2 regions of the Pontibacillus yanchengensis genome follow, and region 1 is predicted to be linked to the other one. Evidence: riboswitches for the same ligand, from Rfam matches in the RefSeq annotation. Region 1 holds a riboswitch; the other holds the start of a gene.
What was found. Region 1 has a riboswitch for cyclic di-GMP ahead of GLW08_RS10230 (bifunctional diguanylate cyclase/phosphodiesterase). Riboswitches for the same ligand answer to the same signal wherever they lie in the genome.
Positions count from the first base shown of each region.

Region 2: linked by a shared signal. The riboswitch ahead of GLW08_RS07570 (anti-repressor SinI family protein) and the one ahead of GLW08_RS10230 (bifunctional diguanylate cyclase/phosphodiesterase) in region 1 are both predicted to bind cyclic di-GMP.

Region 1 covers NZ_WMEU01000003.1:30,359-34,753, forward strand. The annotation lists gene GLW08_RS10225 (efflux RND transporter permease subunit) at 1-642, shown strand, start outside; gene GLW08_RS10230 (bifunctional diguanylate cyclase/phosphodiesterase) at 855-2,702, opposite strand; cyclic di-GMP riboswitch class I at 2,776-2,857, opposite strand; gene GLW08_RS10235 (hypothetical protein) at 3,152-4,395, opposite strand, start outside.
Region 2 covers NZ_WMEU01000002.1:79,679-84,073, reverse strand. The annotation lists gene GLW08_RS07585 (purine-cytosine permease family protein) at 1-871, shown strand, start outside; gene GLW08_RS21615 (hypothetical protein) at 945-1,103, opposite strand; gene GLW08_RS07580 (universal stress protein) at 1,220-1,666, shown strand; gene GLW08_RS07575 (helix-turn-helix domain-containing protein) at 1,751-2,116, opposite strand; gene GLW08_RS07570 (anti-repressor SinI family protein) at 2,219-2,371, opposite strand; cyclic di-GMP riboswitch class I at 2,394-2,479, opposite strand; gene GLW08_RS07565 (MogA/MoaB family molybdenum cofactor biosynthesis protein) at 2,889-3,395, opposite strand; gene GLW08_RS07560 (EcsC family protein) at 3,395-4,222, opposite strand.

The DNA of each region.
Region 1 (4,395 bases):
GTAAGAAGTGAGCTAGACAGCATGAATTTCCCAGAAGGATACTCATATGCTATTGGAGGACAGGCAGAGGATATGGCCGACTCATTTGGAGATCTAACCGTTGCCCTGATCTTCTCGATATTCCTTGTCTATGCCGTAATGGCCATACAATTCGAGAATTTATTATATCCATTCGTGATTATGTTCTCCATGCCAGCGACAGCTGTTGGGGTGTTGGGTGGATTATTTATAACAGGCAAGCCCCTAAGCATTCCAGCCGTCATCGGGGTCATCATGCTCGCCGGTATTGTCGTCAACAATGCCATTGTACTCGTGGATTACATTAACATCGTCAGGTCAAAAGGGAGCGATCGCTACGAAGCAATCCTCGAAGCCGGCCCAAGTCGCCTGCGCCCTATCCTGATGACGACATTAACCACTGTACTCGGCATGATTCCACTAGCACTCGGACTCGGCCAAGGCGCCGAAGCTCAGCAACCAATGGCCATCACCATCATTTTTGGCCTAACTGTATCCAGTTTCTTTACACTGATCCTAATCCCAGTCGTCTACACCTATTTCGACGACCTATCCCGCAAAATCGGAGGCCTCTTCCAACGCGGCCGCCGCAAAAAGAAAAACGAAAGCTTATCGACAGAATAACGATAAAGCAAACAACAAAAAAAGGTACTGGCCACCGCCAGTACCTTTTTTATTACGCTCCAACACCACTGCTCTACAACGGTGGGGGCTGGCACCGTGAAAGCAGATGGTGTCTTGTCCTCTTTTAGACATTTGAATTCAGGTTCATATTGGGAGATGCCGTTGCATTACTAAAGCGAACTCAAAATGTACTGTCTTTTATTGGGCGTATTCTATGTGTAATGAGGATGTTTATTCTGCAAACGATTCTTGTTTAGTAATGTAATAAATTCATTAGCTAAGATAGGTTTACTAAACAAATACCCTTGAATATAATCACATTCCTGTTGTTGTAGGAAGGATAATTGATCTTGTTTTTCCACTCCTTCAGCAACAATTTTCAACCCAAGGCCATGAGCCATTGTGATTAAACTAGAAATGATTGTAACGTCCTCTTGTTGATCAGGTAAGTTATTAATAAAGGATTTGTCAATCTTCAGTACATCTAAATCAAATTGTCGTATGTGAGTTAGCGAAGAATAGCCTATCCCGAAGTCATCTAATGATAAGGTAATACCTATGTCTTTTAATGTAGTAAGAGTTTCATTAACGACGATTGACGATTGAATGAGCGATGTTTCTGTAATCTCAATATGGAGGGATGTGGGATCAATGCTATATATTTTGCATGCCTCCATAATGGTTTGAGTGAAATTTTCCTTTAGTAATTGTTTAGGAGAGACATTAATCGAAATAGGTACAAGATCGATGCCACTCCTTTTCCAATCATGAAGTTGCTGACAAACCTGGTAGATGACCCAATTACCAATTTCACAAATCAAGTCACTTTCCTCTGCAATAGGAATGAACTCTCCTGGAGAAACTCTCCCCCATTCTGAATGCTCCCATCTTATCAAAGCTTCAGCACCCATTATTTCACCAGTCTTCGATGAGACTTTAGGTTGGTATTCAAGAAAAAGTTCATCTCGATAAATGGCTTTTCGAATATCTTTTTCTAAGTAATAAACCTTATGGGAGGTTATATTCATAGAAGGCGTGTATATTTGATGCGTGTTTTTCCCCATGTGTTTTGCATGATAAAGTGCGGCATCCGTATTATGAATCATATGATTGGCTTCTTCTCCATCGAAAGGGTACATGCTAATACCAATACTGGTTGTTATATGTAATTCATACCCTTTAATAAAATAGGGTTCTCTCACTTGTTTTGTAATCTGGTCAGCAATTTCTATGGCTTGATCTACATCTACCCCATATAAAATAGATGAAAACTCATCTCCGCCCATTCTAGCTACAAAGTGTTGATGCCCAACGCATTCTCGTAAGCGATCGGATATTTCCTTAATCAATTGATCCCCAATAAAATGACCAAGCATATCATTTATATGTTTAAATCGATCTAAATCTAAAAATAAAAGGCCAAATGATTCTACTGAATGAGGATTCTTTACTAACTCATCCATTCGGGAGTCAAACTGTCTGCGATTTGGTAAGTCGGTTAAATAATCGTGATAAGCTAAATATTCTTTTCTTTCTTCCATATGCTTTTTGTCAGTAATATCCCACATGATTCCATCTAGCTTTGTTAGCTGATGTTGATCATTTAAAATGGGGAAGCATTTCACTTCAATCCAACGTATTTCTCCAGATGGGTGATAATAACGATATTGTACAAAGAGCTTTTCCCCTTTCAATAAATCCTCGATTGCTCTTTTCATTTTGCTCCTATCATCAGGATGAATAAGACTTTGCCAATATTCCTGCTCACTAATGATATAGTCCAATGTATAACCATACAGCTTTTCAAATCCGTTAGAACAAAATAGTACGTCCTTGGAGGGAATATCGATAGACCAAACAACTTCTTCAAGGTTGTTATAAATTATCATTGCTTCTTGCTCTTTATTAGCTAATTGCTGCTTTATATGCTGGCAATCCGTACTATCTTGAACGATTTTGGTTTCACCACTTTCTTTAAAAACGGATGGTTCATTCGAATGATAAAAAGGAGCGTTGTCGTCACCATTTGATCTTTTCATTATAGGTTTAATGATAGTCAATTTTATTACCTCCTTATAAACAAAAAGAGATATACCTACCGAACATAGGATATATCTCTTCCTCAAAAATGTATTCGGTAACTCGACGACCATAGCATTGCCTTAGGCTCGTAGCTTTGCGTCCTTATTTTTCAATAAGTTTGCCTTTATCTTATTTATCGTTATTTTGCATTAACTAATATTGTAATATAAAAAGTAATAATATACTATACTACAGACCAAAAACCTTATGTATTTTAGTTTTAGTGAGTCTTTTGTAATAGACTCACTTTCATGCGATACCATATGGCCTCCATGATGCAGTTCTAAAGCATTACAGAATATAGTGTGGATAACTGTACAATCTTGAAGCTATATATCTCACAAACCTACATAACATGGTCACTTATCCTGCAATCCTTTATCGCTCTACAACGGTGGGGGTCTGACCCCACAAAAAAAGCATCGCCCTACTGGGCGATGCTTTCATATTCACTTACTGCCTGTGCGACATCGACATCGGCGCGCTCCAGATATGCTGCTTTGGAATCAATGAGTTTAGCAAACATGTCGCTTGTGCCGTATTTCGTCTTCGACCAGGCTTGTTGGTTTTTGTATAGATCGATAAGGGTGAGAAGCTGATAGTCATTACCTGCGAAACTGTGGTCAGCTTTCACCATGTACCAGACGTCCTTGCGATGTTCACCTTCTTCGCGTACCCAATCCATGCCAATCTCTTCAATAGCTAATCGAATCGAATGAGCAAGCTCAAGATAGGATTCCTTTCCTGATTGCTGATAGGCTTGAAGCAAGTAGTATGCTTCGCCTAATGCGTGGTTCAAGGAAGCGTGTGGCGTTTTGGTTTTTCCTGGGCCGTCGTAGTCCGCTACTAAAAAGGCATCCCCACCATATGAAATGGTATTGCCTTCTTCAGCTTGCTTTAAAAGATGATCCGCATACACAAGCGTCTGCTCTTTCAAGGAAGGCACGTCAAACGTATCAGCTGCCTTCATCAAGAATAACGACAATTTCTCATTGTGTCGGGTATCGGTGTACGGTGCGTGAATGCCGTAGTCATCCATGACCCATGTACTCGTGTACTCCGTCTTCCATAGCTTTGTATCTTTTTCAGCGCGATACGCTTCAATCATCGCAACGGAATTCAATGTCATGCTTTCAAAAAAACGCTCGCCTGTTTCCTTATAGCGCTCTAAAGCGGATTTATTCGGTAATCCACCAATGCTTCGCCCGTATCCTAGCTCCGTGCCAGGCTCAATCGAATACGCGAGTTTCTTATAGGAACCAGCTGGGGTTAGCCACTTCTGCGTGCTCATGTAATGCTCGGCCGTATAAGCCTCCCAATTCTTCAACACATCTTCATCTTGAAAAAGGTCTTCATCTGACCATAGCATCCAGCTTTCCGCAATGTCAGACCTGCCGGAGGAAAGGTTCTGCACGAGGTTACCGTCTTCCACCATATATGGATTCACCTCATCACCAATTTCCCTCAACACACTTTTGCTACCATCTTCGTACGTTTCCGATAGAGAAGTAGATTGATAGCTTCGGCCAAGCCAGGCTGATCCACTTTTACCAGCCTGTAATAGCCCGACAGGAAGGGTAGTGGAGTCGACACCTACCGTAGGGTCGTGCTTGTGCTGAATGCTATCAACTGGAGTGGGATTCAGCGTTAGCTTATCGGTATTTTCAAATT
Region 2 (4,395 bases), on a different contig from region 1:
TGTCATGGTTATATTAGCCATTATCGGCTTTGAGGCAGTAAAAAAAGCTACCTCTTACTTCCTGCCATTACTGTTACTTGGCGAAGGTACCATGCTCTATATCTACTTTACTACAAATGAAACAAATCGTTCATTATTAGAGCTTACACCAGAAAGTGGCCATGGTAGCTTTACGATGATGGCTTTCTTTTCTAGCTTAGCATTTGTTCAATACGTATCGGGCGTAAGTGCTTCAGCAGACATGACACGTTACGCAAAAACGCCAAATCAAGGTGCTCTTGGATTATTTTTGGGGAATAGCTTTGGTTTTATCTTAACTGCTATTTTAGGAAGTGGTTCGGCTTATTTATTTAACGATGTAAATCCTTATGTTTCCTCAACAGCAGTAACATCCACTCCATGGATGATAACAATCATCACCTTAACCGCTATGGTTTCGATGCTTTCCATTAATATGAGCAATGCTTATACAGGCGGATATAGTCTCTTGAATACTTTTTCTCAACTCTCAAGAGTTCAAAGCGCAATCATTTTCGGTGTGTTAGGTGTGGTATTAAGTGCCACTCCAACTCTTGTTAATCAAGCTGAGCAATTTATATCGGCTCTTGGAGGTCTGATCATTCCTATATCCGCCGTCATTGTAGTTGATTATTTATGGATAAAGCGAGCAAGCATACCCACATCATCATTGTTATCCCTTCAAGAAACAGGGAGTGTGTACCGATTGCCATTTATCTCTGTTTTAATCGGGACAGCAATTTACTTCGTCATACCAGAAAGCTTTTCTCCTGGCTTTCTTACCTTTGTCATTGTCGGAGTTCTTTATGGAGTTTTAGCTGAATTCAACAAAACAAAATTTGCTTCCTTATAAATAAACAAACACCCTTCACTCGTGTAAGGTGAAGGGTGAGCTTTATGCTTTCATCAATCAAGTGAAGACGTGGTTAAAAAGAACGTTTTGGTTCCTTTTTGGCCTTTTTGTTTCTTTCGTTTTGTTCGTATTGATCAATTACTCCACTCATATAACTATCAGAAAGTTGTTCTGCTACAATCTTTTCCCCTTCAGGGTCGAATTGTAAACCTAGCTTGTTTTCCTTATCCATATAGAACACCTCCCACTTTTAGTATGTCACAAGATAGCCTTATTCTTCGCCACATCTTTTTCCAAATGAAAGCGTTCAAATGTTATAATGAAGAAAAAGGAAAGGAGAGATTCCATATGCCATTTGAGTACAAACGTATCGTTATTGCAGTCGATGGCTCGGAAGCCTCTGAACATGCTTTTGAAAAAGCAATAGATATCGCTAGACGTAACGATGCTCATCTCTTTATTTGTCATGTTGTAGATACACGTGCTTTTGCAACAGTGGAAGCATACGATCGCTCTTTAGCAGAACGAGCTGAAGGATATGCAACGGAGCTCTTAAACAAGTATGAAAAACAGGCAAAAGAAGCAGGAATTCAGCAAGTACAAGTGGATATTGATTATGGGTCTCCAAAAGTAAAAATCGCAAAAGAAGTAGCGCCAAAATTAGAAGCAGACTTAATTATATGTGGTGCCACAGGATTAAACGCTGTAGAACGTTTCTTTATTGGAAGTGTTTCTGAACATATCACTCGATATGCAAGCTGTGATGTATTAGTTGTAAGAGCGGATACTCACTAGGAGTTCGTTATTTTTCAGTCGTCTTATAATAAAAACGAAGCTGTTACCGATACAGCTTCGTTTTTTGTTAGTACATTTTTATTTTCAGTTGGATTTATTGTTTTTTTCCTGGGTGTATTCACCTTGGTGGAGTCGCCATTTGTTAAACTCAAGAAATTCTTTAAATTGATCTTTCGTTACTCCTGAGTCCTGGGCCTCTCTAACCAAGTCTACCCAATCTTCATCTAAAGATGATGACCCTTCTTCCCGTTGTTGGTCATTATGTAGCAAATGCTCTAGGGGGACATGCAGTACCTTTGAGATTTTTTCTAGAAATTGAATAGAAGGATTTTTTTGTAGGTTACGTTCAATAGAACTAAGATACGATTTAGCAACACCAGCTCGTTCTGCTAGTTCTGATAAGGATAGTTGTTTTTCTTTTCGTAAAGCCTTAATTTGTTCTCCTATCATGGCACTTCACCTTCTTCCTGCAATGAAGTATACCATATTTGAATTAAAGGTTTCATTCTTGTTCTGAAAAATATTAAAAATCAATACAAAATCCTTATACCTTCACTTCTTATAAACAACCATTTGATCTTCTTTCCGATAGAAGAACCCTTTTATTTCTTCTTTGGTTAATCCCAGCTCCTTTGCCTGTTTGATTAACTCTACCCATTCACTATCAAGCTCTTCTCGATCAGTAACCGTATTTGTTTTCATCATTCTCCTCCAAACCTGAATTTTTCCAGGTAGACCAGCCGTCTTAGTAAAATTCACCTTAGACCTGTGACTTTGCGTCCTAACCTTTCAATTAGTTTGCCTTTTTCTGAAGGATTAGTATAGATTAACTATACAAAACTTGTCCCAAAAATATTGTTAGAATTTGTTAGCAAAATCCATTTTTATTTGATGATTTTGTCGAAATAACTTAAATTTCTGTCAATTAAAAGTGTGCAATAATTTTGAATTAATTCCCATTTTATTCTTTTATTGTCATTAAATTTGCTTACCTATAGCCATTCTCTTGTAATTCTTGGATTGGAGATAGACACTTATTATTAACTCTCTCCAAATAGTGATGTCAGCAGGGGGTTTTGATAAACAACTTTTAGGCTTCTTTGGTAGAAAGAAGTAGACAAGACTAAATTAGAAATAACAATATAACAAACACTCCAATTCTTATGATAATTGGAGTTTCGATTTAAAATAATCCCCTCAATACGAGGTTTTCACTTAAAACTTATTTTGATAACTCTCTTACTACATGGGGTAATTCAGGCATAATCAGTTTTTCCATTGCTAAACGAACCGCTCCAGTGGAACCGGGGGTTGAAAACAAAATTGTTTGGTTTCGCACACCTGCTATGGCTCTTGATAACATAGCAGCAGAACCTATATCTTCTGTATAGCTTAGCATGCGAAACAATTCACCAAAGCCTACCATTTCCTTGTCTAACATACCTTCCACTGTCTCAATGGTTACATCACGTTTTGCCATACCAGTACCACCATTGGTTAGAACGGCTTCAATTCTCTCATCGCTACACCCTAACTCAATCGATTCTCGGATTGCTTGCTGATGGTCTTTTACAATTTCATAGTCCTTAACAACATGACCTGAAGACGTTAAAAAATCCATCATTAGCTGGCCGCTTTTGTCAGAGGACTCGTCTCTAGTATCAGAAATAGTAATCACTTTACAAGTTATCGATGGTTTTGATTGTTGTTTATGTTCTGAAACGGACATTACTCAATCTCTCCTTGCTCAACAAGATAACGATATTGATAAAATCGTAGTGCAAAATCGGTCACTTGTCGGGTTAATTGATAATTTAATGTAGCTCCTATAACCATACTAACAATCGGCATTCCTTGAATGAGTTTTTTCCGGAACGTTAGAATAAATAATGATTTCATTCCTTGCTTAAATGGCTGTTCTAGCCATGTTTCATCTGTGAATTCATCCTCACCTTCATAAATAAACGGAGAAGTATGATGTTCAAGTTCTTTTTTTAGATCATCCCAGGCCCCTTTTTGCAGTCGCTTTGGTAACGTAGCTGCATGAAAAATCTTTAATGACAACATCATTTCATAAGGATGATTTACTTCATATCCAAATGTTAAACCAATTAGCTGTACAGCTCGAAGGTTTAATATCATCATTAATGGAAAATCCACCCCTAAAAGAAGATATCCGCCCGTGCCTGTAAGACCTCCTTGAGCAAAGGAATATAGCTTGCCTTTTGCGATATGTTGATGCGCTAAGTATGTTAATTGATCAATCGTTAATTCTTTCATATCTTCTAAATAATCAATATCTGATCGGAAAATACGACCACTTGTTAAAATTCTTAATCTTGCTTCATTTTGAAATGCTGTTCCTTGTATGTAGGCATGTGTATGAAAGAACCATTGATCCATTTGGTGGAAAAATTTTTTCTTCATTTTTGGATTTAAGTTCGTGAAGGTTTTATTCATCCATTGCTCATAAATCATTTCAAAGTCATTAGCTCGATAATCTTTCCATTGGTTCTCCCATTTTAGAATATCTTGATACACTTTTTCCTCACTCATGCTACATCCGCCCCTTCACATGTTTGTTATCTTTATTCTAGCTTATTTCCATAAAATTGCGAACATTACTGAAGATGTTATTGTTATTTATGATAATGATTACAATCTGTTTGTTGAATACATTATATTATTATCAAAAGCCATGAACAAAAGCTCGGGCGCCCGAGTAGCGA